4 regions of the Mesorhizobium sp. ISC25 genome follow, and region 4 is predicted to be linked to each of the others. Evidence: predicted binding sites of a transcription regulator. Region 4 holds the regulator's gene; each other region holds the start of a gene.
The links. The regulator PhoB, encoded in region 4, activates phosphate uptake and scavenging genes when phosphate is short. The targets are predictions, from matches to a motif close to TGTCATNNANCTGTCAT.
Positions count from the first base shown of each region.

Region 1: phnF (phosphonate metabolism transcriptional regulator PhnF) is a predicted target of PhoB. The motif match lies at 2,378-2,394, and genes of this name have one in related genera.
Region 2: phnC (phosphonate ABC transporter ATP-binding protein) is a predicted target of PhoB. The motif match lies at 4,900-4,916, and genes of this name have one in related genera.
Region 3: RQ479_RS23285 (alkaline phosphatase D family protein) is a predicted target of PhoB. The motif match lies at 2,983-2,999, and genes of this name have one in related genera.

Region 1 covers NZ_CP135441.1:5,676,514-5,683,664, forward strand. Annotated here, with positions in the region: gene RQ479_RS27965 (alpha-D-ribose 1-methylphosphonate 5-phosphate C-P-lyase PhnJ) at 1-113, opposite strand, end outside; gene RQ479_RS27970 (carbon-phosphorus lyase complex subunit PhnI) at 110-1,222, opposite strand; gene phnH (phosphonate C-P lyase system protein PhnH) at 1,224-1,835, opposite strand; gene phnG (phosphonate C-P lyase system protein PhnG) at 1,835-2,296, opposite strand; gene phnF (phosphonate metabolism transcriptional regulator PhnF) at 2,432-3,175, shown strand; partial or broken gene RQ479_RS27990 (zinc-binding alcohol dehydrogenase family protein) at 3,194-4,211, opposite strand; gene RQ479_RS27995 (ABC transporter permease) at 4,282-5,247, opposite strand; gene RQ479_RS28000 (sugar ABC transporter ATP-binding protein) at 5,244-6,797, opposite strand; gene RQ479_RS28005 (ABC transporter substrate-binding protein) at 6,901-7,151, opposite strand, start outside.
Region 2 covers NZ_CP135441.1:5,667,744-5,674,894, forward strand. Annotated here, with positions in the region: gene RQ479_RS27920 (sugar phosphate isomerase/epimerase family protein) at 1-464, shown strand, start outside; gene phnE (phosphonate ABC transporter, permease protein PhnE) at 490-1,857, opposite strand; gene phnE (phosphonate ABC transporter, permease protein PhnE) at 1,860-2,816, opposite strand; gene phnD (phosphonate ABC transporter substrate-binding protein) at 2,983-3,891, opposite strand; gene phnC (phosphonate ABC transporter ATP-binding protein) at 3,981-4,829, opposite strand; gene RQ479_RS27945 (DUF1868 domain-containing protein) at 4,998-5,708, opposite strand; gene RQ479_RS27950 (DapH/DapD/GlmU-related protein) at 5,875-6,492, opposite strand; gene phnL (phosphonate C-P lyase system protein PhnL) at 6,489-7,151, opposite strand, start outside.
Region 3 covers NZ_CP135441.1:4,700,419-4,707,569, forward strand. Annotated here, with positions in the region: gene ppa (inorganic diphosphatase) at 1-38, shown strand, start outside; gene RQ479_RS23270 (hypothetical protein) at 56-646, opposite strand; gene RQ479_RS23275 (TetR/AcrR family transcriptional regulator) at 744-1,349, opposite strand; gene RQ479_RS23280 (MFS transporter) at 1,432-2,715, shown strand; gene RQ479_RS23285 (alkaline phosphatase D family protein) at 3,072-4,646, shown strand; gene RQ479_RS23290 (hypothetical protein) at 4,693-4,974, opposite strand; gene typA (translational GTPase TypA) at 5,176-7,005, shown strand; gene RQ479_RS23300 (DUF1062 domain-containing protein) at 7,063-7,151, opposite strand, start outside.
Region 4 covers NZ_CP135441.1:5,400,855-5,408,005, reverse strand. Annotated here, with positions in the region: gene RQ479_RS26545 (ATP-binding cassette domain-containing protein) at 1-435, opposite strand, end outside; gene RQ479_RS26540 (sugar ABC transporter permease) at 513-1,841, opposite strand; gene xylF (D-xylose ABC transporter substrate-binding protein) at 1,984-3,024, opposite strand; gene RQ479_RS26530 (ROK family protein) at 3,310-4,554, shown strand; gene phoB (phosphate regulon transcriptional regulator PhoB) at 4,564-5,253, opposite strand; gene phoU (phosphate signaling complex protein PhoU) at 5,270-5,977, opposite strand; gene pstB (phosphate ABC transporter ATP-binding protein PstB) at 6,010-6,813, opposite strand; gene pstA (phosphate ABC transporter permease PstA) at 6,810-7,151, opposite strand, start outside.

The DNA.
Region 1 (7,151 bases), 280 kb from region 4:
TGATAGCCGGGGATGGCAATGCCCTTGAGGATGGCGCGGCGGATCATCCGCTTGGTCTGCTCGTCGAGATAGGCGAAGTTGTAGGTGGCGATGTCGGTCGGTTGTCCGGTCATTCCGCGGCCTGCCTCTTCTCTTCGCCCTTGCCGGCATTTTCGCGGGCGTCGTGCTCTGCGCGCATGCGGCGCACGAGGTCGAGCTCGGCCTGGAAGTCGACATAGTGTGGCAGCTTGAGATGCTCGACGAAGCCGGTCGCCTGGACATTGTCGGAATGCGATATGACGAACTCCTCGTCCTGCGCGGCGGCGACGACGTCCTCCCCGAACTCCGAGGCGCGCAGCGCGCGGTCGCATAGCGCCATGGCCATCGCCTTGCGCTCGCTCTGGCCGAAGACGAGGCCGTAGCCGCGGGTGAATTGCGGCGGCGCCTTAGCCGAGCCCTTGAACTGGTTGACCATCTGGCATTCGGTGACGCGGATGCTGCCGAGCGGCACGGCGAAGGGCAGTTCCTGCACATCGAGTTCCAGCTCGACCTCACCGATGCGAACCTCGCCGACGAAGGGATGGTTGCGGGCGTAGCCGCGCTGGGTGGAATAGCCGAGCGCCAGCAGAAAACCCTCGTCACCGCGTGACAGCGCCTGCAGGCGGATGTCGCGTGCCATCGGGAATTCCAGCGGCTCGCGGGTGATGTCGCCCGGCACATGGTCTTGCGGCATGTCGCCGTCGGGCTCGATCAGGCCTTCACGGGCGAGGATGGCCGATACCCGCGGCATCGCCTCCGTCTCGCCTGCACGCTGTTCCGGTTCGGCGACATCGCCGCCGGCGGCAAGCTCGGGATCGAGCAGCCGGTGGGTGTAGTCGAAGGTCGGGCCGAGCAGCTGGCCGCCGGGCAGGTCCTTGTAGGTCGCCGACACGCGCCGCTCGACCAGCATCGTGCCGGTGTCGATCGCCCTGGTGTAGCCGAAACGCGGCAGCGTGGTGCGATAGGCGCGAACCAGGAAGATCGCCTCGATCATGTCGCCGCGCGCCTGGACGATGGCGAGTGCCGCCAGTTCGCGATCATAAAGCGAACCTTCGCTCATCACCCGGTCGACGCCGAGCGCCAACTGCTCGACGATCTGGTCGAGGCGAAGTGCCGGCACCGATCGGTCGCCGCGCCGGCGGTCGGCGAGCAGTTTGTGAGCATTGCGAATGGCCGCTTCGCCACCCTTTACCGCGACGTACATGCTACGCCTCCATCGTCTTGATGCGCGTCGTGCGCGGCAGGCAGGCAATTGCGTCGGACGTGGCGAGGATGATGTCGACGCCACGCGGAAAGCGCTGGTTGTTCTGCTTCCATTGCTCGACGAAATGGCGCGGCATTTGCGCCGGCGCGATCGTCGCCGTCTTCTCGATGCCCGGGCCTTCGAGCAGCAGCGGAGCGCCGGAGACGAGATCGCCGACCTCGAGGATCAGCGTCGTCGAGCGATCGGGATAATCCTGGGTGCCTTGCGAAAAGCCGTCGAGCGCCATCATCTCGGCCGGCGTGGCGATCAGCGCGAAATGCGCGTCGGCCGGGGTGTTGGCCAGCGGCGCGCCGGTATGGAAGCCAAGCCAGGATTTCATCGCCGCCGACCCCTGCAAAACCAGGTCGAGCCAGAGCGGCGTGTCGTTGTCGCACAGCGCCAGCGCAATGGCGCCGGCGGTGGCCGATAGCGGCGCTGGCGGCTGGGCGAGCGCCGGCAACGGCTGCACGCTGCCCGGCCGCGCCATCGCATCCATGATGGCACGGAATACGGTCTGGGCGTTGAACACCGGATCGGCAAAGCCGCCTTCGATCGATTGCACCGCTGCGTCCATCAGTCTTCTCCGCGCACCATCGTGAAGAAATCGACCTTGGTCGCCGCCGTCTCGGCGCGGCGCTGGTCACGCGCCTTGGCCAGTGCCGCTTGCAAGGGCGCGAGGATCCTGGTCTCGACCTCGTTGCGGTGGGCAGGATCCTGCCAGAGCGCGTCGGCGATTGCCGCCAGCCTTGCCTTCTGCTTGTCGCGGCCGAGCGCGTAGCAGTGGCCGACATGGCCGGACGCAAGCCGCACCGTGGCGCGGGTGACCGTCGCCTCGCCAACATTGAAGGGCGCGCCGCCGCCGCCAATGCGGCCACGCACGGTAACCAGGCCGGTTTCGGGGCCACGCAGAAGTTCCGCCTCAGAAGGCAGGCCGGCTTCGTCCCACAGACGGACGATGTCGTCGCCGGCCGATTGTGCCAGCGTCGCCATCACGGCCTTGCGTTTGGCCTGCTCTCGCGCTTCCTGTCCTCGCATGGCCGGTGCTCCTCGTCTGCGTGCATTTGTCTATTGATATAGACAACTATACAAATTATATCTATTATTTAGCGCGTGTCCATGACGTGTACGTGACACGGGCCAAAAGATCGGCGCAAAGAATTGGGGCGGGAGATGATCGGACAAGCCAACAGCATCGAGCGGCGCAGCGGTGTCGCGCTGTGGCGGCAGATCGCCGACCAGATCCTGCATTCGATCGCCGTCGGCGATTTTCCCGAGAATGCCGCGCTGCCGCCGGAGATCGCGTTGGCCGGACGCTATGGCGTCAACCGCCACACGGTGCGCAGCGCCATCGCAGCGCTGGTGCAGGAGGGTGTGCTCAGGGCAGAGCAGGGGCGCGGCACCTTCGTGCTGTCGCGCAGGCGGCTGTCCTATCCGATCGGCGCCCGCACCCGCTTTTCCGAGGGATTGCAAGGACAGGCGTCAGAGCGGCATATCACCTTGCTCGCGTCATCGGTAGAGCCGGCCAACCGTCGTGTCGCAGAGGGCTTAGGCCTTGCGAAGGGGGCCGATGTGATACGCCTGGAAACGCGCGGCGAAGCCGATGGAGTGCCGGTGTCCCGCGCTGCCGGCTGGTTCGAGGCCAGGCGCTTTGCCGGCATCGATGCCGCCATGGCGGAAACCGGTTCGATCACCGCATCGCTGGCACGTTTCGGCATTGACGACTATCTCCGGCAATCGACCGTGCTGTCGGCGCGCCATGCGGATGCCGCCGACCTTGCGGACCTCGAGCTGCAGCCCGGCGCCATCGTGCTGGTGACGGTCGCCGTCAACGTCACGCCCGACGGTCAGCCGATACAGTTTTCGGAGTCGCGCTTCCCGGCCGAGCGGATCGAGCTCAAACTGTCGGCGCTCTGAGATGCGCCAGCCTTGGCATCATCCGACCTGAATGACAGCCTTGATCAGGCCGGACTTCTCATGCGCCCAGCGGGCGAGGTCGTGCGGCGTCTCGCCAAGCGTGGTGCGGTGGGTGACCAGCTTTGCCAGCGGCAGCGCGCCGTTGCGGATCGAGGCGGCGACATGATCGAAATCGGCACGCAGGGCGTTGCGGCTGCCGATCAGCATCATCTCGCGCTTGTGGAATTCGGGATCGGAAAAGGCGATGTCGTCCTTGACGACGCTGACCAGGACCAGCGCCCCGCCGTGCGCGACATGGGCGAAAGCCGACTGCACCGACCGGGTGTTGCCGGTGGCGTCGAACACCACGTCAAAGCCGTCGCCGCCGGTTGCTTCCCGCACCAGATCGGCGGCGACGCCCCGCGAGCCGTCAAGGGTCGCGAAGCCGAGTTCACTTTCGGCGAAACCCAGCCTCTCCGCACTCATGTCGAGCAGCGTCACGTCTAGCCCGGCGATGCGGGCGAACAGCGCCGTGCCGAGCCCGATCGGGCCGGCGCCGATGACCAGCGTGCGCGCACCTGGATCAGCCAGCGAGCGCCGCACGGCATGGGCGCCGATCGCCAGGAATTCGACGGCGGCGGCATCCGGCCAGCGACAGGCCGTTTGCCGGATAAAGATTTTGCGCCGGCACCAGGATCTGCTCGCACATGGCGCCGTCGCGGTGGACGCCGAGCACCTCGATCCTGACGCAGCAATTCGGCTTGCCTTGCCGGCAGGCGATGCATTTGCCGCAGGCGAGATAGGGATTGACGATCACCGCTTCGCCGACGGCGAGATCGACGTCCTCGCCAACCTCGATCACGGTGCCGGAAACCTCGTGGCCCATGACGCGGGGATAGGCGAGGAACGGGTGCTTGCCTTCGAAGATGTGATAGTCGGTGCCGCAGATGCCGACATGGCTGACGGCGACCAGCGCCCAGCCGGCGGGGGGCGCGCCAGGCGCCGGGCGGTCTTCGAGGACAAGTTCGCCGGGCGAGCGGCAGACGACGGCTTTCATGCTTCAATCCAGTCGGTTCATGGCACCGCCGGCTCTGCTGTCGCGAGGCCGGCGGTTGTTGGGAGGCGGTCTATTTGCCGCGACGGCGCAGCCCGTCGAAATAGACGATGACGATGATCAGCACGCCGGTGATGATGCGCTGCCAGAAGGCGTTGACGTTGAGCAGATTGGCGCCGTTGTTGATGGTGGCAAGGATGAAGGCGCCGAGCAGCGGCCCGTGCACCGAGCCGACAGCGCCGAACAGCGAGGTGCCGCCGATCACCGAGGAGGCGATCGCCTGCAATTCCCAGCCCTCGGCCTGCGTCGGATTGCCGATGCCGATGCGCGACGCGAGCAGCACGCCGACGAAGGCCGCACACAGCCCCGACAGCGTGTAGGCCATGTAGATGGTGCGCTGGACGTTGACGCCCGACAGACGCGACGCCTCGGCGTTGGAGCCGACAGAGAACAGATAGCGGCCCCAGCGGCTGTGGTGCAGGAAGATGTAGGCCGGGATGCCGACCAGGATCACCATCCAGAACAGATTGGGGACGCCGACGAAGGAACTGCGCGAGAACGTCTGGAAGGCGTCGTTGTTGATCGAGATCGAGTTGCCGTTGGTCATCAACAGACCGATGCCGCGCAGCGAGGTCAGCGTCGCCAGGGTGATGATGAAGGGTGGCAGGCCCATCTTGACGATGCCGAAGCCATGGAACATGCCGATGGCGACGCCGACCAGCAAGGTGATCAGGATGGCGAGGAAAACCGGTGTGCCGGCGTTGATCAGCATCGCGACGATGACGGTGGCGAAGCCAACCACGGCGCCGACGGAAAGGTCGATGCCGCCGGTGATGATGACGAAGGTCTGGCCGACCGCCAGGATGGCGATCATCGACCCTTGCCGCAACAGGTTGGAGATGTTGTTGGCGGAGGCGAAGCTCGGCGTCGCCACCGACAGGATGACCCACAAAAGAACCAGCAGCGCCAGCAGTGTCAGCCCGAACAGGGCGTTGTAGTTGCGTTTCGGCCTTTCGACAGCGATCGCCTCGGTGCTCATATCCGTCCTCCCGGTTTTTCTTGTTTCTCGGCCAGCGCCTGGGTGAGGATCTCCTCGTGGTCAGCGGTACGAAACCCATGCGTGGCCACCAGCTTGCCGCGCCGGAACACGTGCAGCGTGTCGGCGAGCTCATAGACCTCCGGCAGGTAGGACGAGATCAGGATGATGCCGGCTCCCTTGGATAACAGCGCGCCGAACAGGCGGTAGATCTCGGCCTTGGTGCCGACATCGACGCCGACAGTCGGCTCGTCGAAGATGAACAGCTTGGCGCCATGGGCGAGCCATTTGCCGATGACGATCTTCTGCTGGTTGCCGCCGGACAGGCTGGAGGCCAGCGCGCCGCGCGTCGGCGTCTTGATGCGCAGGTCGGCGATCTGGCGATCGGCTTGCGCCTTTTCCTGCGCGCGGGAGATCAGCAGATTGCTCGAGATGCGCTTGTAGATCGGCAGATTGAGGTTGAGTCCGACCGGCAGGTTGAGGCAGAGGCCCTGGTCGCGGCGGCTTTCCGGGGCCAGCGCCATGCCGAGCCTGATCGCGTCATGTTCGGAATTGACCTTGACCTCCTTGCCCTCCCACAGGATCTGGCCGGCCGATTTGCGGTGCCGGCCATAGAGCGTGGTGACGAACTCGCTGCGCCCGGCGCCGATCAGGCCATAGAGGCCGACGATCTCGCCGGCGCGGACGGACATCGAGACATTTTCGAAACCCTTGCCGGACAGGTTCCTGGTTTCTACAAGCATCGCGCCCGGGGTGAAATGCTCCTTGTGGTAGACCTGCTCGATCGAGCGGTTGATCATCATCTTGACCAGCTCGGCGTCATTGGTCTCGGCAATGTTCCTGGTGCCGACCAGCGTGCCGTCGCGCAGCACCGAGACGCGGTCGGCGAGCTCGAACACTTCTTCCATGCGATGGCTGATGTAGATGATGGTGACGCCTTCGCCCTTCAGCCGGCGGATCAGCGTGAACAGCTGGTCGGCCTCCTTACGGGTAAGATAGGCGGTCGGCTCGTCGAAGATCAGGAATTTGGTGCCGCGAACGGTGGCGCGGGCGGCGGCGATCAGCTGCTGCTGGCCGATGGTCAGGTCACCCAGCATGACATGCGCCGGCAGGTCGAAGCCGAGATCGTCGATGATCTTCTGCGCCTGCCTGACCATCGCCCGCTGCTGCAGGATGCCGAAACGTGCATCCTCCTCGCCGAGGAACATGTTGGCGGCGACGGTGAGATGGCGGCACAGGACGACTTCCTGATGCACGGCATTGATGCCGAGCGCCATCGCCTCATGCGGCGTCGCCAATGCGGCAGGCTTGCCCTCCCAGATGACGTCGCCGGAGGTGCGCGGCATGACGCCGGTCAGAAGCTTGATCAGGGTGGATTTGCCGGCGCCGTTTTCGCCGACGATGGCATGGATTTCGCCGGCCTTGAAGGCGAGGTCAACCGGCTTCAGCGCGTGAGTGCCGGGATAGCGCTTTTCCAGCCCGCGGAGTTCGAGGATGGTCCTGCCCGGTTCCAGCGTTGGGGCCGGATGAAGTTCCTGCGCCGTCGACATCATGACAATCCTCCCAGATTGGCCCCTAAAGATTGGCCTCGCGATTGGCACGAGCGGGATGTTTCCGGGGCGAAAGGCCCCGGAAACAATTCACTTGCGGCTATGCTCAGTCGAGCTTGGGGTTGAGCAGCGCGTCGATCTTCGGGTCCTTCATGTTGGCCTTGGTGACCAAATTGGCGCCGGTGTCGACATTGGCCTCGACCTTCTCGCCTTTCGAGGCGGCGAGCGCCGTCTTGATGCCGTCATAGCCCATCCGGTACGGATCCTGGACGACGAGAGCCGAAATGACGCCGTCGTTGAGGAATTTGATCAGCTTCTCGTCGCTGTCGAAGCCGACCAGCCCGACCTTGCCTGCGA
Region 2 (7,151 bases), 270 kb from region 4:
AACGCGCCATCGGTGACCATGCCGGCAACAAGGGTGTCACCATCGGGCTGGAGGCGCTCAACCGCTTCGAATGCTATCTGCTCAACACGATGGACGATTTGTCGGAGCATATCGACGCGATCGACCGGCCGCACATCAAGGCGATGTACGACACCTTCCATGCCAACATCGAAGAGGCCGACCCGATCGGCGCCTATACGCGCAACCGCAAGAACATCGTCCATATCCATATTTCGGAGAACGATCGCGGCGTGCCGGGCCGCGGCCACGTCCCCTGGAAGGAGACGTTCTCCGCCATCCGCAAGAGCGGCTATGACGATTGGCTGACGATCGAGGCGTTCGGCCGCTCGCTGAAGGATCTGGCCGCGGCCACCAAGGTGTGGCGCGACTTTTCCCAAGGCCCTGAAGCCGTCTACCGCGACGGCTACAAGCATATCAGGAATGGATGGAGGAAGGCGCCCTAACCGCACGCCTGCGCAACGCCATCCGTCAGCCCTGGCCGGCCTGGATCCGGTTGTAGTCGTGGATCGTCCTGCTCAAGCGGCGGCGCAGGAAATTGGAAATGTTGTCGAAGATGAAAACGACGAGCAGGACCAAGAGCACCATGTAGAAGACATTGGCCCAGTTGGAATTGGTGCGCATCGCCTCCCAGAGCTTCAGGCCGATGCCACCGGCACCGACGGCGCCGATGATCGTCGCGCCCCTGGTGTTGGATTCCCACTGATAGAGTGTCTGGCTGATGAAGACCGGGATCACTTCCGGCAGCACGCCATAGCGCTGCACCAGCAAGCCGTTGGCGCCGGTCGACTGGATGCCCTCGCGTGGCTTGTCGTCGATGTTCTCGAGGCCTTCCGAATAGACTTTGCCGAGCGTGCCGATCTCGGTGAAGAAAATCGCGGCGCTGCCGGCAAGCGGGCCCGGGCCGAAGGCGCGGGTGAAGAACAGCGCCCAGATCAGCATGTCGACCGAACGCATGAAATCGAAGAACCGCTTTAGCACCTGGCTAAGCAGGCCGCTCGGGGTGATGTTGCGGGCGGCGAAGAAGGCGAGCGGGAAGGCAACGATGCCGCCGAGCAAGGTGCCGAGAAACGCCATGACGATGGTCTGGAACAGCTTCGTCCAGACGTCGCCATGCTGCCATTGGGCGTTGTTCCAGATATTGTCGGCGGCCAGCGCAATGTTTGATGTGCCCGGCTTGAGCTGGGGTCCGGACATCAGCAACGAGACCACCTCGCCGGGCGACTTGCCGAAGAAGGGCGAGCGTGTGTCGAAGACGAAATTCGCCCAGCCGAGGAAGCGCTTGCGGACCTTGACGCGATCGGCGGTTATTCGGACCTCGCCGGCAAAGCCCATCCTGGCGACGATCTCATCGTCGTGCGCAGTGATCCACTCCGGCACCGGGCCGGATATTACCGGTTTGCCGCTGGTCAACGACACCGGCACCGCCTGGCCATTGGCGACAAGCGTCGCCTCGGCCTTGTCGAAGGTGACCGATTTGGCCCGGCCGTCGATCAGGACGGTGTAGGAACCGTTGGCATTGGTGATGACCCAATCGGGATGAGGGTCTTCGCCAAGTGCGGAAAACCGCGGGTATTTGGGCGTGATCTGAGGCTGGTCGAGACGGAATTCCGGCTGCAGATCGTAGCTGATCCATTGCGTCAGGAAGAGCGGCAGGCGCTCCCAGTGCGATTCCCTCAGCACTTGCGGCAGGCTGAAGAACCACAAGGCGTAGAGGAGGTAGAGCAGGATGCCGGTGAACAGGACCAGCGGGCCGAAGCGTTTGTACAGGGGCCGCCGGAACACTTGGGGAAAGCGCTCCTCGATCGCCTGCATCTCATCCGTCGTCAACGCGGCCATGCTCAGGCGCCCATCATGAATGCCTGTTCGCCGACGAGCTTGCGGCGTAGCCAGGCGGAAAACTGGTCGACGAGGAAGATCGTCGTGAACAGCAGCAGCACCAATGCCAGCGTCTTGGCGCCGAAACCGCGCGAGATGGAGAGCTTCAGTTCCTCGCCGATGCCGCCACCGCCGACCGCGCCGATAATGGTCGAGATGCGCACATTGATCTCGATCCTGAGCAGCGTGTAGGACATGAAATTGGGCAGCACCTGCGGCAGGCCGGCGAAGCGCACGCGCTCGAACCAGTTGGCGCCGACCGCGCGCAGGCCTTCTTCGGCGCGCATGTCGATGTTTTCGTTGATCTCGTAGAAGAGCTTGCCGAGGGCACCGATCGAATGCAGGCCGATGGCGATGATGGCCGCGACCGGGCCGGTCGAGAGGATGGCTGCGAACAGGCCGGCAATGACGATCTCCGGGAACGCGCGAAGCAGTTCCATGAAGCGCTTGACGACGAGCCTGAGCACCGGACTGGGTGTCAAGTTGCGCGCCGCGATGAAGGAGAAGGGCACCGCAAGGACGAAGCCGATGAAAGTGGAAACCAGCGCCACGTTAAGCGTGGTGAGCATCAGCTCGAAATATTCGGGTAGATAAAAGCCGCCCCAGAGATAGACGCGGCCAAGCGGGAAGTTGAACTCCTGGCTGCCCTTGTCGTGCGGCGATGCGATGTCGAACAGCGCCCGCCAGACGTCGTTCCAGTCCTTGGGAACAAGCCAACTAAGGAAATCCAGTATGTGCGGCAGCCGCTCGAAGAAATGTCCGGCATTGGCCTCGTCGGCGAACCACATGGCTGTGCACATGGCGACAAGCAGCAAGCCGATGCCGAGCGCCGTGTAGAACCTGCGCAAGGACGTCTGGCGTCGCCAGGCGTCTGCTGCCTGCCGGACCGCGTCTGAACGAATTGTAGCGGCGAAGGTCATACGGGGTCACGAGGGGACACGCAAAAAGGGCGGCGACCGCATCGGCCTGAAAGTCGAAGTTCGACTTTCGGAAAGCACGATGCGGCATCTAAGTGTTAGAGCGTACTTTGTGCGTCCAAGTGGACGCACGTCGCTCTAATGGACGCCGCCCTTTCCGCAATTGTCGTCAGCCGCCGATCGCGGCTTTGCGGGCTTCGACGATGACGCTGTAGAAGTCCGGCTTCACCGGAACGTAGCCGGTGAAATCGCCGCCTTCGATGGCCTCGAAGCAGGGCTTGTCCTTGGCCGGCAGGCTGGTGAAGAAGTTGGCGAGCTTGGCGGTCATATCGCCGCCGAGCGCGGTGCGCACGACCAGCGGGCCGTTCGGGATCAGGCCAGAACGCCAGACTTCGACGAAGTCGTTGGGGTCGACGGCGCCCTTGGCGACTTCCTTGTGGAAGGTGCCGGAAGTATAGCCGTTCTTGAAGTCGCCGATGCCCGAGGAGTCGTCAACCGCTACGTCGACCTTGCCGTCGCGGACGGCGAGAAGGTTGTTCTCGTGACCGCCATTGAACTGCGTCGAGGCGAAGAAGGTTTCGTTCGAAGCGCCGGTGTCCTTCGGGATCTGGGTCAGCGGGATCAGGTAGCCGGAGGTCGAATCCGGGTCGGCATAGCCGAGCTTCTTGCCCTTTGCCGACTTGATGTCGGTGATGCCGGACGACTTCAGCGCCAGGCCAATCGAATAATAACCGGTCGCGCCGTCGGTCTGCTGGGTGGTGAGGATCGGGGTGACGGCGTTCGGATCCTTGAGATAGACGCTGGCATAGCCTGACGCGCCAAGCTCGGCGAAATCGAGCGTGCCGCCGAGCAGGCCCTGGATGACGCCATCATAGTCGGCAGCCGGGAACAGCGAGACCTTTTCGAAACCGAATTCGGTCTTCAGATGATCGGCGAGGCACTGAAAGTTGCGCAGCCGGTCCGCTTCGTTCTCGCCGCCGAGAATGCCGACGCGGAATTCCTTGATATCCTGGGCGTGAGCAGCACTTGCTGCGATGGCGAGCAATGAAACCGCGCCGAAAACCATCTTCCTGAACATTATCTCTCTCCTATTGGTCCCGGCCTCGCGCCGGTAGCGTTCGAATTTTTGACGAGTGCCTTTGACGCGGGCGAGCGATCAGGCCGTTCTCAGTAACCAGGAAACGCTGGCTCGAGCGGTCCGGCGGATGCAGCGATCTTCTGTTTGACGGCGACACTGGTCGAGGTGATGGCCTCGGAGATTTCGGCGCCATTGCTGTCGGCGCCGTAGACCATGCGCACGGCCTCGCGGTTGAGGTCTTCGGGCGGGCCGTCGAAGACCACCTTGCCGGCGGCCATGCCGACGATGCGGTTGCAATAGTTGCGGGCCGTATCAAGCGTATGGAGATTTGTGATGACGGTGATGCCTTCGCGCAAATTGATGTCCTGCAGCGAATCCATCACCACCTTGGCGTTGAGCGGATCGAGCGAGGCAATCGGCTCGTCGGCCAGCAGCACCTTTGGCTGCTGCATCATGGCGCGCGCAATCGCAACGCGCTGCTGCTGGCCGCCGGAAAGCGTGCCAGCAGGCTGCAGCGCGGTGCGGGCGATGTCGAGGCGCTCGAGGGCTGCAACGGCCTCGGCGCATTCGCCGCGGGAAAACATGCCGAACAGGTTGGACAGTGTCGAGCGGTGGTTGAGCCGGCCGAGCAGCACATTGGTCAGCACGTCGAGGCGCGGCACCAGATTGAACTGCTGGAAGATCATGGCGCAGTCACGCTGCCAACGCCGGAGCGGCGAGCCGCGCAACCCGGAGACCTCGATGCCGTCGAACAGGATGGATCCCTGGCTGGGATCGATGAGGCGGTTGATCATGCGCAGAAGCGTCGATTTGCCGGCGCCGGAGCGGCCGATGATGCCGACCATCTGGCCTTGCGGAATGGAGATGTGAACATTGCTGACGGCGGTGTTCTTGCCGAACCGTCGGGTGACGCCGCGGATTTCGAGCGTAGCTGACATGGTGCAGGCTCCAGTCCAGTCGCAATTGAAGGTCTGTTAACTCTCGCTAGCGCAGCCGCATGAACCTGCGGTGTCGGATTGATGTCAGTTTTGTTACCGCCCACAGGCACGTCGAGCGGGGGAAGGGAGTTCATCCAAACCGCTGCTGTCCGGGCGGCGTGCATGGGATCAGCCGAGCACCAGCAGCTCCTCGAAATGCTCCATGTCCCTGAAGCTGCAGAAGGCGGGTGGCCGCAGCTCGATCACCGGAGCCTGCCGGGCAAACAGCGAGAGGCAATCGTCGAACAGATCCCGCCACGCGGATGCCCTTTCGTCGTCGAGACGACGGATCTGGTAGGCGAAAGTGATGTGGAAGACGTAAGCATCGTGGTCAGGGTGCCGGTATCCGAACGGCACCGACAAGGCATCGCGCCAGGCGTTCATGATGCGCACGTCCTCATCGGTTGCGCCGGCAACGGTCAAGCCGGTCGGCACGACATCGACGACCTTGATCTTGAAGGCGCTGCGGCCTTCGAAGCCGTTCAAGCGTTCCCGATAGAGGCGGGTCATGGCGTCAATGCTGGTGTCGAGCGGCACGTCCTGCGGCCAGTAGGGAAGGCGGCGGCGATGTTCGATGATGCCCTGGAAGAGCGTCATGTGCAGGCTGGAAACCGTAGTGAAAGCAAGCCGATCGGCGTCTGGCATTGCGCGCATCTGCTCGCGAACGTCGATGACCGCCGCTTCCGAGGCGGCACCGCCGGCAAGATGGCAGACCACAGTGTTGCCGGGCTCGAAGAGAAAATTTCCCGCAGTGTCGTAGCGCGTGCCTAGATGCAGCGGAGGGGCCGGATTCGAGCCCGCAAAGAATCCGGAGAGTGACGGTTTGATGGAAACAGGCATTGCGATCTCCAGAGGAAGAGACCGCGTCCTGTCCGAGTCATGTGTCAGGGGTGTGAATGGTGAATGGTGAATGGTGAATGGTGAATGTGAATGGCGATAAAGAAGGCGTCCCTGAGCCTCGAAGCCTATTCTCTGCCGCCATTCACCATTCACAATTCACCTTTCGCTAGCCGCCATATTTCTCCAAAAACGCCTCCGCCGACAGTTCCCGAAAATCGTCGAGGGCGGCGTGCAGCCTTGCGTGGTCCCAGTCCCACCAGGCGAGCGCCTGGTAGCGTTCCGCAGTGCGGCGGTCGAAGCGTTCGCGGATCGGCTTGGCCGGTACGCCGCCGACAATGGTGTAGGGGGCCACATCCTTCGAGACGACCGCCCCGGCACCGACCGCCGCACCATCGCCGACGGTGACGCCGGGCAGGATGGTCGAGCCGTGACCGAGCCAGGTGTCGTGGCCGATGGTGACGCGTTTGGCGCGGCGCTGGGCGAAGAATTCGCTCTCGTGCTCGGCGTCGTCCCAATAGTCGGAGGCGCGATAGGTGAAATGGTGTAGCGTCGGCCGCCAGGTCGGATGATTGGTGGCATTGATGCGCACGCTAGCGGCGATGTTGGCGAATTTGCCGATCGTCGCGCACCAGACGGCGCAGTCCTGCATCATGTAGGAATAGTCGCCGAGCGTGCTTTCGGAAACCCGGCTGCGTTCGGCGATCTCGGTCCAGCGGCCAAGCGTCGAGCTCTCGATCTCCGCCGTCTCGTGGACCAGCGGCGCCTCCGACAATTTCCTCGTCATGCAGCGATTTTCCCGGTGCCAAAGGCGGTCACGTCGATGACGCGGTCGGCGACCGCCTCGCGCACGTCGTGATCGTGGAAGATGCCGAGCAAAGCGATGCCCGCCGCCTTCTTGGCGGCGATCAGCGTTATCACCACGTCGCGGTTTTTCGCGTCGAGCGAGGCGGTCGGCTCGTCAAGCAGCAGGATCGGATGCTCGGTGATGAAGCCGCGCGCGATGTTGACGCGCTGCTGCTCGCCGCCGGAGAACGTCGCCGGCGGCAGCGCCCAGAGCTTCTCCGGCAGGTTGAGCTGCGCCAGCAAGGCGCGTGCCTTGCCGCGCGCTACTTCGCGCTCCTCGCCGCGCTCGACCAGCGGTTCGGCGACGACATCGAGCGCCGAGACGCGCGGCACGGTGCGCAGGAACTGGCTGACATAGCCGATCGTGAGCCGGCGCACAGCTAGCACGGTGCGCGGGCTGGCCGAAGCCAGGTCGATCAGCCCGTCCTCGTGCTGGACGATGATCTGGCCTGCGTCGACGGCATAATTCCCGTAGAGCATTTTCAGGATCGAGCTCTTGCCGGCGCCGGACGGGCCGCCGAGCACGGCGCATTCGCCGGCCCTGATCGCGAACGAGACACCGGCGACCACCGGCAATTTGATGCCCTCGCGCAGATGCAT
Region 3 (7,151 bases), 700 kb from region 4:
TGATCGTCGAGGCAATCGAGCGGGCCAAGCGCAAGTAATTAACGGGCGCAAATAATCAGTTATCGACGCGGCCGAAATCGGGCGTGTTGCCGATCACCACACGCTTGTCCTTGCCGCAGGCGAAGGTGCGTGCCTTCTCGTCGGCAAGCTTGCGCGCCTGATCGTTGGCGGCGGGATTGCCGGTGGCGAGCACAAGGGCGATCGTGCAGCCTTCGTGGGCGTCAGGCTGGGCAACCTTGGCGACGATCAGGACTTCCGTCGACTTGTTCTCGCCCTCGCTATCGCTGATCGAGCGACGATGGATGACCGCGAAAGGGACGACAGTTTTGCCGTTGGTTTCGATACGCCACTCGACTTTGGGTCCAGCCGAATTGAGACCGGAAAAGCTTTCCCAGACCGTGGTCATATCGCCAGGTGGAAAGCCGTAGAACAGCGATTCCCGCGCATCGTCGTAGGAAACCATCACCGGGTAGCCGCCATAGCCCGAACAGGCGAGGTCGGCCCAGTCGCCGTCGCCTTCCTCCGCCTGGGCATAGGTCACGCAGTCCTTCTCCCAGACGAGATCGGTATAGACGCTGGATATGTCGCCAGCCCGGGCGGCATTGCAGAAGCCAGCAAAGGCAAATGGGATCAAAAGAGCGCGCATGGCGGACAACTCCGTTCGGGCTGCCGCAGCGTACCGTCAAATTTAGCGGCAGCCTAGACGAAGTCAGGCTGCTCACAGTGGTCTGGTAAACGGAACACTATTTCTTCAAGCTTGCTTCGATCAGAAGATCGGCGTTGCGGGCCACCGACTGCGCCGGTCCGCCGGCACCGAACAGCTGGCCGCTAATATAGGCGCCTTCGATCAGGAGCAGCAGCCCGTCGCCCAGCGTCTCGGCGTCGCCGGCGCCCATCGCCGCCGCCATGGCACGCAGGCGCCGGCGCAATTCCTGCTTGTTGGCCTCGCTCACGACGCGGGCCGGATGGCCATGTTCGGGATATTCGACCGCGGCATTGGTCATGCCGCAGCCGCGATAGTCGGGCCTTTGCGTGCGCTTGCCGACACGCGTCAGGAAGGCGACGATCTGCGCGCGCGGATCGCCGGGATGGGCATCCACCGCCTCGTCGAAACGTTCCCAGAATTCGAGGTCATAGTGCCGGAGGTAGGATGCGGCCAACTCGTCCTTGGACGGAAAGCTGCGGTAGAGGCTGGGTTTGGTGACGCCGGCACGCCGCACGATTTCATCGACGCCGATCGCCCTGATCCCTTGCCTATAGAACAGGTCGCGCGCCACCTGGAGGATCCGTTCGGCGGCGCGAGGCGGCGGTGCGTCATTCGCCTTGATCGTTGATTCAATGCTTTTCATGCCTGGTCTGCCGATTGCCTGGTTGACAATGTTACCGGTCGGTACGTATGTTTCGCGCTCCTGCAACGTACCGGTCAGTAACATGATAGCTCAATCCCGTCCGTTTGGCCAGCGCTACGCTTTCGTCGTGGTCGCCGTCATCTTCCTCTGCCTGCTCATCGCGGCGGGCCTGCGTTCGGCGCCGGCAGTCATGATGCTGCCGCTGGAGAACAGTTTCGGCTGGCGGCGCGACGTCGTCTCGCTGGCGGCGGCCACCGGCATCTTCCTCTATGGCCTGACCGGGCCCTTTGCCGCAGCGCTGATGGAGCGGATCGGGCTGCGCCGCACATTGCTTGCCGCGCTGCTTTTGATGTCCGGATCGACCGCGCTCAGCCTGCTGATGACCAAGCCATGGCATCTGCTCCTCACCTGGGGCGTGTTTTCCGGCATCAGTTCGGGCGCTGTCGCCACCGTGCTCGGCGCGACCATCGTCAACCGCTGGTTCAAGACCAATCGCGGCCTGGTGATGGGACTGATGTCGGCCTCCAGCGCTACCGGGCTGCTGGTCTTCCTGCCGCTGCTCGCCTCGCTCGCCCAGTCGGGCGGCTGGAAGCCGGTCGCCATTGCCATTGCCGTGGCCACCGCCGCCTTGGTGCCGCTGGTTTACATGCTGGTGCCGGAGCGCCCGGCCTCGATCGGCATGGTCCGCTATGGTGCCGAGCTCGACGACGTGCCGCCGGCGCCGCCGGCCGCGCAAGGCAATTTCCTCGCGCATACACTGAGCACGTTGCGCCGAGCTGCCGGTACGCGCGTGTTCTGGTACCTGTTCGCCACCTTCTTTGTTTGCGGCTTCACCACCAACGGGTTGGTCGGCACGCATCTGATCGCCTTTTGCGGCGACATGGGCATCGGCGAAGTGCAGGCCGCAGGCCTGCTGTCGATGATGGGCATCTTCGATCTTATCGGCACGACGCTGTCGGGCTGGCTCACCGACCGTTTCGACCCGCGCAAGCTGCTCGGCGTCTACTACGGCATTCGCGGCCTGTCGCTGATCTATCTGCCCTATTCCGGCTTCTCGGCGACCAGCCTGATCATCTTCGCCGTGTTTTACGGACTGGACTGGATTGCCACCGTGCCGCCGACGCTCAGGCTTTCCAACGAGGCGTTCGGCGACCGCAGCGGGCCGATCGTCTTCGGCTGGATCGTCGCCGGCCATCAGGTCGGTGCGGCGACAGCGGCCTTTTTCGGCGGCACCATGCGCGAGCTGCAAGGCAATTACGAGCTTGCCTTCCTGATCGCCGGCATGACGGCAATAGCCGCCGCCTGCATCTCGCTGCTGATCAACACCGCCCGCCCGGCGTTTGATCCGGAACCGCAGGCGGCGTAGCTCCTCGTTGCAGGAGAGATGCCGTCGGCCAAATTGCCGATCTCCCCCCTCGTGGGGGAGATGCCCGGCAGGGCAGAGGGGGGCGCGAAGTTTCGCCAGCCTCCGACTTTACGAAATGTTCTGCCCCAAACTCTGCTGCTCCGTCTGATTTCTTTCTGATTTGTACGTCGGCGGGACAGCGCCCCCTCTGGCCTGCCGGCCATCTCCCCCAGGAGGGGGAGATCAGCAGCTTCGCCGCCGAGCGGTCCAGCCTCCCCGCTTGTTGGTTGTAACGAAACCTTCATCGTTTCGAAATGTGCCTGAAACATTGAAGCTGGAGCTTGGCGGCGACGTTCAATGCCATCCAGGAGACAGCCATGAACAAGATTTCGATGACACGGCGCGCTTTCGTCACGTCGGCCAGCGCCGTTGGCCTGGTCGGCGCCTCGGGCCTCGCCCTTCCCTATTACTCGCGCGCCAATCAGCGCCCGGCTTTTACCCACGGTATCCAGTCCGGCGACGTCGACGCGACCAGCGGCATGGTCTGGACGCGCACGGATCGGCCGTCGCGCGTCATGTTCGAAGTGTCGTCGACCGAAAGTTTCGCCAATGCCGTCCGCCTGGCGCCGCTCGATACCTCGCCGGCCAGCGACTACACCGTGAAGCGGCTGCTCACCGATCTCGCCTCCGACCAGGACATCTTCTACCGCATGGTCGCGGCCGATCTTGCCGACATCAACGCCGTTTCGGAGCAGATCGTCGGCCGCTTCCGCACGGCGCCTGCCTCGAAGCGCGACATTCGTTTCGCCTGGTCGGGCGACACCGCCGGCCAAGGCTGGGGCATCGACGACACCGGCATGAAGACCTATGCCACGATTGCCAAGCACACGCCCGACTTCTTCCTGCATTCGGGCGATACGATCTATGCCGATGGTGCGATGAAGGACGAGGTCGACCTGCCCAATGGCGGCAAGTGGAAAAACACAGTGCTGATCGACGAAAAGCGCAAGGTTGCCGAGACGCTGGACGAATACCGGGCGCAGTGGAAATACAACATGATGGACAAGAACGTTCTTGCGCTCAGCGCCATCTGCCCGACTTTCTATCAGTGGGACGACCATGAGGTGCTGAACAACTGGTCGGACTCGAAGGATCTGTCGGCCGACGACCGCTACACCGAAAAATCGATCCATGTGCTGGCGGCACGTGCGGCGCGCGCCTTCCACGAAATGACGACGATCCGCTACGAACCGTCGGAGCCCGGCCGCGTCTACCGCAAGATTGCCTATGGTCCGCTGCTCGACGTGTTCTTCCTCGACATGCGTTCCTACCGCGGCCCCAACGGTCCGGATATGCAGGAGACGATGACCCCTGAATCGCGCATCCTCGGCGAACAGCAGATCAAGTGGTTGAAGCGCGAGCTGGCAAATTCCAACGCGACGTGGAAAATCATCGCCGCCGATATGCCGCTCGGCCTCGTGGTCTGGAACGACGGTACCAAGAAGGTCGGGGCCGAGGCAGTCAGCAATGGCGACAATGGCCCGGCCAAGGGGCGTGAGCTGGAAATTGCCGACCTTCTTCGCTATATAAAGAATGCGGGTATCAGCAACACTGTCTGGCTCACCGCAGACGTGCATTACACAGCCGCCCATTACTACAATCCGGACAAGGCGCAGTTCCAGGACTTCAACCCGTTCTGGGAATTCGTTTCGGGTCCGATCCATTCCGGCACGTTCGGGCCTAATGGTTTCGACATGACATTCGGCCCGGAGCTGAAGTTCATAAAGGCACCAACTGCCGAACAAGGTCAAAACCTGCCGCCGTCGGCCGGCCTGCAGTTCTTTGGGCTCGTCGACATCGATGGCGCCACCGAGCAGTTGACGGTGCGGCTGATGGATCGCGACGACAGCGAACTCTACAAGGTCACGCTCGATCCGGTGCGGTCGGCGTGAGCGACTGCGCCACTACCCTCGGGCTAGCCCGAGGGTAGGACGTGTATCAATCGGGATAGCAAACGACGGGAATCCTGGGCCAGACGGCGCTGTCGCATCCCGCGTTCTGCTGCCTTTGCTTGAAGGCAGCGCTGACCGGCCCGGTCACCACCGGGTCGACGCCGTCGGGAGCATCGGCAAAAAGCTGCTCCGCCGACCGCTTGTCGGACGGCAAAGCAGTCCGCGTCTCCTTGAACGACGACGCCGCCGACTGCGCCGCGCCTGCCGCGAGGAGGACGGCGAGTGCGCTACATGCCAAAATCGGCCGGAGTCTGATGCCTGCGTCCATCATGAAATTCGAACTGCCCGGACCATGGAAGGTTCCGCCTTGGTTAATAATTCCACTTCACACCAAGACATTTAAGATTTGGTGACTTTATTTGGTGGCTCGCCTCCTCTTTCGCAATTGCGAAAAACCCTGTATGAGCCGCCCAACCGAAAGAGGCAGCGCCTTTTGGCCTGCTGCCTGCAACGCTCCCGAGACCAAAACATGAAAATCCGCAATATCGCGATCATCGCGCACGTCGACCATGGAAAAACCACCCTCGTCGACCAGCTTCTGAAACAGTCCGGCTCGTTCCGAGACAACCAGCGCGTCGCCGAGCGCGCCATGGATTCGAACGATCTCGAAAAGGAACGCGGCATCACCATTCTGGCCAAGGCGACCTCGGTCGACTGGAAGGATACCCGCATCAATATCGTCGACACGCCCGGCCACGCCGACTTCGGCGGCGAGGTCGAGCGCATCCTGTCGATGGTGGATTCGGCCATCGTGCTGGTCGACGCCGCCGAGGGGCCGATGCCGCAGACCAAATTCGTCGTCGGCAAGGCGCTCAAGGTCGGACTGAAGCCTATCGTCGTCATCAACAAGATCGACCGGCCGGATGCCCGCCACGTCGAAGTGGTCAACGAGGTGTTCGACCTGTTTGCGGCGCTTGACGCGACCGACGAGCAGCTCGACTTCCCGATCCTTTACGGTTCAGGCCGCGACGGCTGGGTCTCGGAAAACCCCGAAGGTCCGAAGGACCAGGCTCTGGCGCCGCTGTTCGACCTCGTCATAAAGCACGTACCGGCGCCGACAGTTCATCCCGGCCCGTTCCGCATGATCGGCACCATTCTGGAAGCCAATCCGTTCCTCGGCCGCATCATCACCGGCCGTATCGAATCCGGCACGCTGAAATCCAACCAGGCAGTCAAGGTGCTGCACCATGACGGCACCCAGGTCGAAACCGGCCGCATCTCGAAGATTCTCGCTTTTCGCGGGCTCGAGCGCCAGCCCATCGACGAAGCGCAGGCAGGCGACATCGTCGCCATCGCCGGCTTGTCGAAAGGCACCGTCGCCGACACGTTCTGCGACCTGTCGGTGACCGAGCCGCTGCACGCGCAGCCTATCGACCCGCCGACGGTGACGATGTCGTTCCTGGTCAACGATTCACCGCTGGCCGGCACCGAAGGCGACAAGGTGACCAGCCGCGTCATCCGCGACCGCCTGCTGCGCGAGGCCGAAGGCAATGTCGCGCTGAAGATCGAAGAATCGCCGGACAAGGATTCGTTCTTCGTCTCCGGACGCGGCGAATTGCAGCTGGCCGTGCTGATCGAGACGATGCGCCGCGAAGGTTTTGAGATCGCCGTGTCGCGGCCGCGCGTCGTCATGCAGAAGGGCGAGAACGGCGAATTGCTGGAGCCGGTCGAGGAAGTCGTCATCGACGTTGACGAGGAGCATGCCGGCGTCGTCGTGCAAAAGATGTCGGAGCGCAAGGCCGAGATGGTCGAGCTGCGCCCTTCGGGCGGCAATCGCCAGCGCATCGTCTTCCACGCGCCGACGCGCGGCCTGATCGGCTACCAGTCGGAGTTGCTCACCGATACGCGCGGCACCGCCGTGATGAACCGGCTGTTCCATGCCTATGAGCCTTACAAGGGCGAATTGCCCGGCCGCACCAACGGCGTGCTGATCTCCAACGAACAGGGTGAATCGGTGGCTTATGCCATGTGGAACCTGGAAGATCGCGGCCCGATGGTCATCGACCCAGGCGTCAAGGTCTATCAGGGCATGATCATCGGTATCCATTCCAGGGACAACGACCTCGAAGTTAATGTGCTCAAGGGCAAGAAGCTGACCAACATCCGCGCCGCCGGCAAGGACGAGGCGGTGAAACTGACGCCGCCGATCCGCATGACGCTGGAACGCGCGCTGGCCTGGATCCAGGACGACGAGCTGGTCGAAGTAACGCCGAAGACCATCCGCCTGCGCAAGCTCTATCTCGACCCGAACGAGCGCAAGCGTTTTGAGAAGTCGGCGAAAGTGGTCGGCGCGGCATAAGCCACTTTTCTCAGCAATTATGAGGGAGGGAGCACGTGCGTGCTTCCTCCCTTTATCTTATCCGCCGGCAGCCGCGATAATGCCGTCCCGGTCTGGTTCGCCAGACAGGTGGATGCGGATCGCCGTTTCCGCCCGGGCTGGCCTGC
Region 4 (7,151 bases):
CGGCTCCTTGAAGCGTTGGAAACGCGGATTAAGCCTACCCATCACCTTGCGCGCCTCAGCCTCCATGGCGACGTCGTCGAGCGTACCCCAGGCGGTCATCAACTCGCGGCCGAGAAACAGGTTGGCGGCCGCATCGACATTGTCGGCCAGCGCCAGCGTCTGGTAGATCGTCTCGATGCCGTACTTCTTGGCGTCGCGGGGGTTGGAGATCGAAGCCTCCTCGCCGTTGACGAAAATCTGGCCCGCATCGCGCTTGTAGGCGCCGGACAGGATTTTTATCAACGTCGATTTGCCGGCACCATTGTGACCGAGCAAAGCCATCACCTCGCCCTGGAAAAGGTCGACAGAGGCATCGTCGACGGCGCGAATGCCGCCGAAGGCGATGGAGATGTTGCGCATGTCGATCAGCGGCGTGGGAGCGGTCTTGTCTGCCATGCTTGTTCCTCCTCCCTATAGATCCTGCTTGAGCATGATCGTGTCTGAAAACCGGGTTCTACCTTGCGGGATCATGCTCAGACCCGTTTGCGATAGACGGTATCGAGCCACACCGCGACCACCAGCACGGCGCCGACAACGATGCTCTGCAACGGCGAATCGATGCCGAGCAAGACCATGCCGGATTGCAGCGACTGCATCAAAAGCGCGCCGAGCATGGCGCCGAGCACGGTGCCGGAGCCGCCGGCGAGCGACGTGCCGCCAATCACGGCCGCCGCGATGACCAGGAGCTCATCCAGGGTCCCCAGCGCATTGGTCGACGCGTTGAGGCGGGCCGATGCGATTGCCGCACTTATCGCGGCCAGCACGCCCATGATCATGAACACCTTCATGGTCACCCAGCGCGTGTTGATGCCGGCGAGTTCCGCCGCTTCCGGGTTGCCGCCAATGGCAAAGACATAGCGGCCGAAACGTGTGCGTTTGGTGATGAAGGTCATGACGATGCCGACTGCGACAGCGATCAGCACCGGTATGGCGATGCCATGGGCGATGAACAGCCCGCCTTCGGGGAGGGTGATGCCGTTCCGCTGGGCGTACTGGCGAACGATGCCGATCGGCCAGGGATAGGAATTGGCGATCCAGACAGCGCCGAGGATGGCGGCACAGGCGACAACACCGAGCAGGGTCTCCGCCCAGACGGGGCGCAGCGGAAATTTGAACCGCTTGCGCTGCGACCGGCCGTTGAGCAGCATGAAGGCGACGCCCACACAGGCGAGAATGCCGACGATCCAGCTTGCGGTTGCGCCGATCGAGCCACGCGGCCCGCCGCCCATGAGCTGGAAGGTGGCGTCGAGCGGCGCGACGGTGCGCCCGCTCGTCATCAACCATGCCATGCCGCGCCAGACCAGCAGGCCGCCCAGCGTCACGATGAAGGCCGGAACCTCAAGATAGGCGATGATAAAGCCCTGGAACGCGCCGATCAGGAGGCCGAGCACCAGGCCGGCGGCCAGTGCGATGACCCACAGCCAGGGGCTGCCAAGCTGAAATCCCATGACGCGGACGAGGAATTCGGCCTGCGCCACGCCCATCACCATGCCGATCACGCCTTCCACCGAACCGACGGAAAGATCGATGTTGCGCATCACGATGACCAGCACCATGCCTGTCGCCATGATCGCCACCGAGGAGGTCTGCACCGAAAGATTCCAGAGATTGCGCGGCGTCAGGAAGAGCCCGCCCGACAATATGTGGATCCCGACCCAGATGACCAGCAGCGCGCCGACCATGCCGAGCATGCGCGTGTCGAGTTCGGTTGCCTTGAGAAATCGGGCAACGATGCCGAGCTCGGATTCCCGCGCCCGGTCTGCCGTGCTGTCGACCGGCATGTTGGAAGTCGTGTTGGTCATCGTGTTTCTCCCGCCGGGTTGCCGTCTGCCGCGGATGCCGGAAGCAGCCTAGAAGTTATCCGCCGAAAGCGGAAAAACAACTCTTGTTGAAAAAACGCCGCGGCGAGCGGCCGCGGCGTTCGGACTTCTCGGAAACGTCGGCTCAGTTGCAGACTGCAACAGTGCCCGCCGCCACGCCGGCGCAGACCTCTTCTTTCTTGATCCAGCCGGCGTCGATGACGACGTTGAGGTTATCCTTGGTGATGGCGACCGGGGTCAGGAACAGCGACTTGACGGTATTGCCGCCGGGCGTGGTGAAATCCTTCACGCCGGCAATGTCGGTCATCTGCTTGCCGTCGGCCAGTTGCGAGGCGATCTCGGCGGCGTTCTTGCCAAGCTCGCGCGCGTCCTTCCATACCGACACGGTCTGTGTGCCGAGCGCGATGCGGTTCAGCGCGGCGTGGTCGCCGTCCTGGCCCGAAACCGGAACCGATCCGGCCAGCCCTTGCGCCGTCAGAGCGGCGACGACACCGCCGGCAGTGCCGTCGTTAGCGGCGACCACGGCATCGACCTTGTTGTCGTTCGCGGTCAGGAACTGTTCCATGTTTTTCTGAGCGTTGGCCGGCAGCCAGCCGTCGGTATAGGCCTCGCCGACATTCTTGATCTTGCCGCTGTCGATAGCGTCCTTCAGCACTTCCATCGAACCGGCAAACAGGAAATCGGCATTCGGATCGGCGCCCGAGCCCTTGATGAAGACGTAGTTGCCTTCCGGCTTCACCTTGAACACTTCGCGGGCCTGCATGCGGCCGACTTCCTTGTTGTCGAAGGTCAGGTAAAAGACGTCCTTGTTCTCGATCAGCCGGTCGTAGCCGACAACCGGAATACCTTCGTCCAGCGCCTTTTGCACGGCTGGCCCGATGGCCGAGGCGTCCTGCGCCAAGATGATCAGTGCGTTGGCGCCCTGCGAGATCAGGCTCTCGACGTCGGTGAGCTGCTTGCCGGGGTTGGACTGTGCGTCGGCGGAAATATACTTGTCGCCGGCGGCCTCGATGGCCGCCTTCATTGCGGCCTCGTCCGTCTTCCAGCGCTCTTCCTGGAAGTTCGACCAGGAAACGCCGATCACCTTGTCTTTAGCCTGCGCCACCGACGCCAGCGCCAGCGTCATGGCGACACCCGCCAGAATGGCGGTCGTGAATTTCTTCATCATATCCTCCCAGCGCCGCGTACGGCGTGACCAATTGGCTCAAAGACCAGCTTAGAAGCTCTAATTTTTTCGAGCCTCGAAAAAATACTGGCCCGATCTCCGGCTGCTGTCAACATCGATTCTGATGGATTTTGATGACTCTGCGAGTTTTTTCGAGCGTCGGAATAAACGATGACAGCGCCACCGGCATCTGACACTATTTGCCTGCATCCGACACTATTTGTCGGACATTACCGACGGCTTCCGGTTCATGAGCGGCCGCGGCAACCGGGAGGAAAGCAAACGATGTCGGTCGGAATCCGCCATGACGATTTGCGCCGGCGCAACCGGGCGATGGTGATCTCGGCGGTGCGCCGGGCCGGCCAGCCATCGCGTACTGAGATCGCAGCAACCACCGGCCTCAGTCATTCGACCATATCGGCGATCTCCTCCGACCTGATACGGGAAGGCATCCTCGCCGAGAGCAAGGCAAGTGAGCCCGTTTCGTTGAAACGCGGTCGTCCGCAGGTCGGCCTCGCCCTCAACCCGGAAGCGGCGGCGGTGCTGACCGTGGTTTTGTCGCTGAATTTCCTGTCGGCCGCCATTATCGACTATGCGGGACAGGTAGTCGCCGAGGAACAGCGCCGGCTGGACACGCTGACCATGCCGCGCGACGAACTGATCCGCGAATGCATGGCCATCGTCCGGCGCCGGCTCGAGGATCCAGACCTTGACGTCCGCAGTGTCGCCCGCATTGCCCTGGCGATTCAGGGCATTACCGACTCCCCTGCACGCGCCATGCTGTGGTCGCCGATCACGCCGCAGACCGATATCGCCTTTGCCGACATGCTGGAGGACGAATTCGGCATCCCGGCCACGGTGGAGAACGACTGCAATATGATGGCGGTGGCTTTGCGCTGGCGCGATCCGGATCGCTATCGCGACGACTTCATCGCCATCCTGCTTTCGCACGGCATCGGCATGGGGCTGGTGCTCAAGGGCGAGCTGTTCACCGGCACGCATTCCTCGGGCGGCGAGTTTGGCCACATGATCCATCGTCCGGGCGGCGCGCTCTGCCGTTGCGGACGACGCGGCTGCATCGAGGCCTACGCCGGCAATTACGCCATCTGGCGCAACGCCAGGCAGATGAGCGAAGACAGCGAACCCATCGCCGACGTCAGCGACGCCGACATGCGCGCACTGGCGGCCCGGGCACGCGAGAAAGATGGGCCGGAACGCGAGGCCTACCGCAAGGCCGGCGAAGCGCTGGGTTTCGGTCTCGGCTCGCTGTTCGCGCTGATCGATCCGGCGCCGGTCGCGATGGTCGGCGCCAGTGCCGCCGCCTTCGATCTGATCGAGCCGGCCTTGCGCCAGGCCATCGCCCAGACCGCCGGCGGCCAGCATTCGGGCTCGATCTCCTTCGACACCGAACCAAACGAATTGCCGCTGATCCGCGAAGGCTGTGCGATGCGGGCGTTAAGCTTCGTCGACCAGGAGATTTTCGCGCCGGGCGCGCAAATGAGGCCCCGCGTCAGAAAGAACGTAGCCTGATCCGGCGGATCAATCTTCCCTGATCGCGTAGCCGGCACCGCGGATGGTGCGGATGACATCAGGCATGCGGCCGTTGTTGACCGCTTTGCGCAGCCGGCCGACATGCACGTCGACGGTGCGTTCGTCGATATAGATCGTCTCGCCCCAGACATTATCGAGCAACTGGCTGCGCGAGAAGACGCGGCCCGGATGCCGCATCATGAACTCGAGCAACCGGAATTCGGTCGGCCCGAGCCTGATTTCGCTCTTCTTGCGATAGACCCTGTGCGATTCGCGATCGAGCACGATGTCGCCGACCTTCAGCACGCTGGACAGCACTTCCGGCTTGGCGCGCCGCAGCAGCGCCTTGACTCTCGCCATGAATTCCGGTGTCGAAAACGGTTTGACCAGATAGTCGTCGGCGCCGGTCGAAAGACCGCGCACCCGGTCGCTCTCCTCGCCGCGCGCGGTCAGCATGATGATCGGCAGCCGCTCGGTTTCGGGGCGCACCCGCAACCGGCGGCAGAGCTCGATGCCGGAAACCGCTGGTATCATCCAGTCGAGCACCAGAAGATCGGGCACATTCTCCTGCAAACGGATCTCGGCTTCGTCGCCGCGTGTCACCACCTCGACCTGGTAGCCTTCGGATTCGAGATTGTAGCGGAGCAGCACACCCAACGGCTCCTCGTCCTCCACCACCATTATGCGTGGTGCGATCATCGACTGGGCACCCCCATCATGTCACCGGCGTGGACATTGTCGTTTCGTCCTGCTTCGGACGATTGACCGGCAATTGCTCGCCGGTCAGCACATAATACGCATTTTCGGCGATGTTGGTGACATGGTCGCCGATCCGCTCCAGATTCTTGGCGCAGAACAGCAGGTGCGTGCAAGCGGTGATGTTGCGCGGATCTTCCATCATGTAGGTCAACAGCTCGCGGAACACGGACGTGTATTTGACGTCGATGCGCTCGTCGGCGGCACGCAGCTTGGCCAACCCGGCCGCATCGTCTGCAGCATATTCCTCGATGACGCCCTGCACCTGGATGAGCACCAGCTGCGCCATCGCGTCGATGGAATGCGACAGGTCGCGCGGTGTGACGTTGAGCCCGACCGCACTCACACGCTTGGCGATGTTCTTGGCAAGGTCGCCGATGCGTTCGAGGTCGCCGGCCATACGGATCGCTCCGACCACATGGCGAAGATCGTGGGCCATCGGCTGGCGTTTGGCGATCAGGGTGATGGCGCGATCGTCCAGTTCGCGTTGACGCGCATCCATGATGGCATCGTCGGAAACGACGCGTTGCGCCAGCACATTGTCGGAATTCAACAGGGCCTTGGTTGCCCCGCCGACCATCGAACCGGCGAGGTCGGCCATGTCGCGGATCAGCTTGCTGATCTGCTCGAGATCCTCGTCGAAAGAAGCGACTGTGTGTTCGCCCATGGTCCTGTCCTCATATGCATGATCGGAACGGCTCAGCCGAAGCGGCCGGTGATGTAATCCTGCGTGCGCTTCTCGCGGGGCGACGTGAAGATCTTCTCGGTCCGGTCGAACTCGACCAGTTCACCCAGATACATGAAGGCTGTCTGGCGCGACACGCGTGCCGCCTGCTGCATGTTGTGCGTAACGATGACGATCGTGTAGTCGGCTTGCAATTCGTCGATCAGTTCCTCGATCTTGGCGGTCGACAACGGGTCGAGTGCGGACGCCGGTTCGTCGAGCAGAATGACTTCCGGCTTCACGGCCACGGTGCGGGCGATGCAGAGCCGCTGCTGCTGGCCGCCGGACAGGCTCAGGCCGCTGGCGTTGAGCTTGTCCTTGACCTCGCTCCACAGCGCGGCGCGCTTCAATGCCTGTTCGACGCGGCCGTCCATCTCGGACTTGCCGAGGTTCTCGTAGAGCCTGACGCCGAAGGCGATATTCTCGTAGATCGACATCGGGAACGGCGTCGGCTTCTGGAACACCATGCCGATCTTGGTCCTCAGGAGGTTGAGATCCTGCGACCGGTCGAGAATGTTCTGGCCGTCGAGCAGCACGTGGCCCTCGGCTGTCTGTTTCGGGTAGAGCTCATAGATGCGGTTGAACACACGCAGCAGCGTCGATTTCCCGCAGCCCGAAGGCCCAATGAAGGCCGTGACGCTGCGCTCGGGCAGCGACAGGCTGATGTCCTTTAGCGCCTTGCTCTGGCCGTAGTAGAAGTTGAGGTTCTTGACCTCGATCTTCGTCTTCTCGGCGACCGTTTCGGTCATCGTCATGTCCGGGGACAACATCTGTGTCATCTGTCCTCTCTGCGTCCGGTAAGGCTGCGGGCGAGGATGCTCAAGCCCAGAACCGTCAGGGTGATTATGAGTGCGCCGGTCCACGCCAGCTGCTGCCATTCCTCGTAAGGGCTGAGAGCGAACTGGAAGATGGTCACCGGCAGGCTGGCCATCGGCGCGTTGATATTGCTGCTCCAGAACTGGTTGTTGAGCGCTGTGAAGAGCAGCGGCGCCGTCTCGCCGGAAATGCGTGCTATCGCCAGCAATATGCCGGTGACGATGCCCGACAATGCGGCGCGGTAGGCGACCGAACGGATCACCACCCAGCGCGGCGCGCCGATCGCGGCACCGGCTTCACG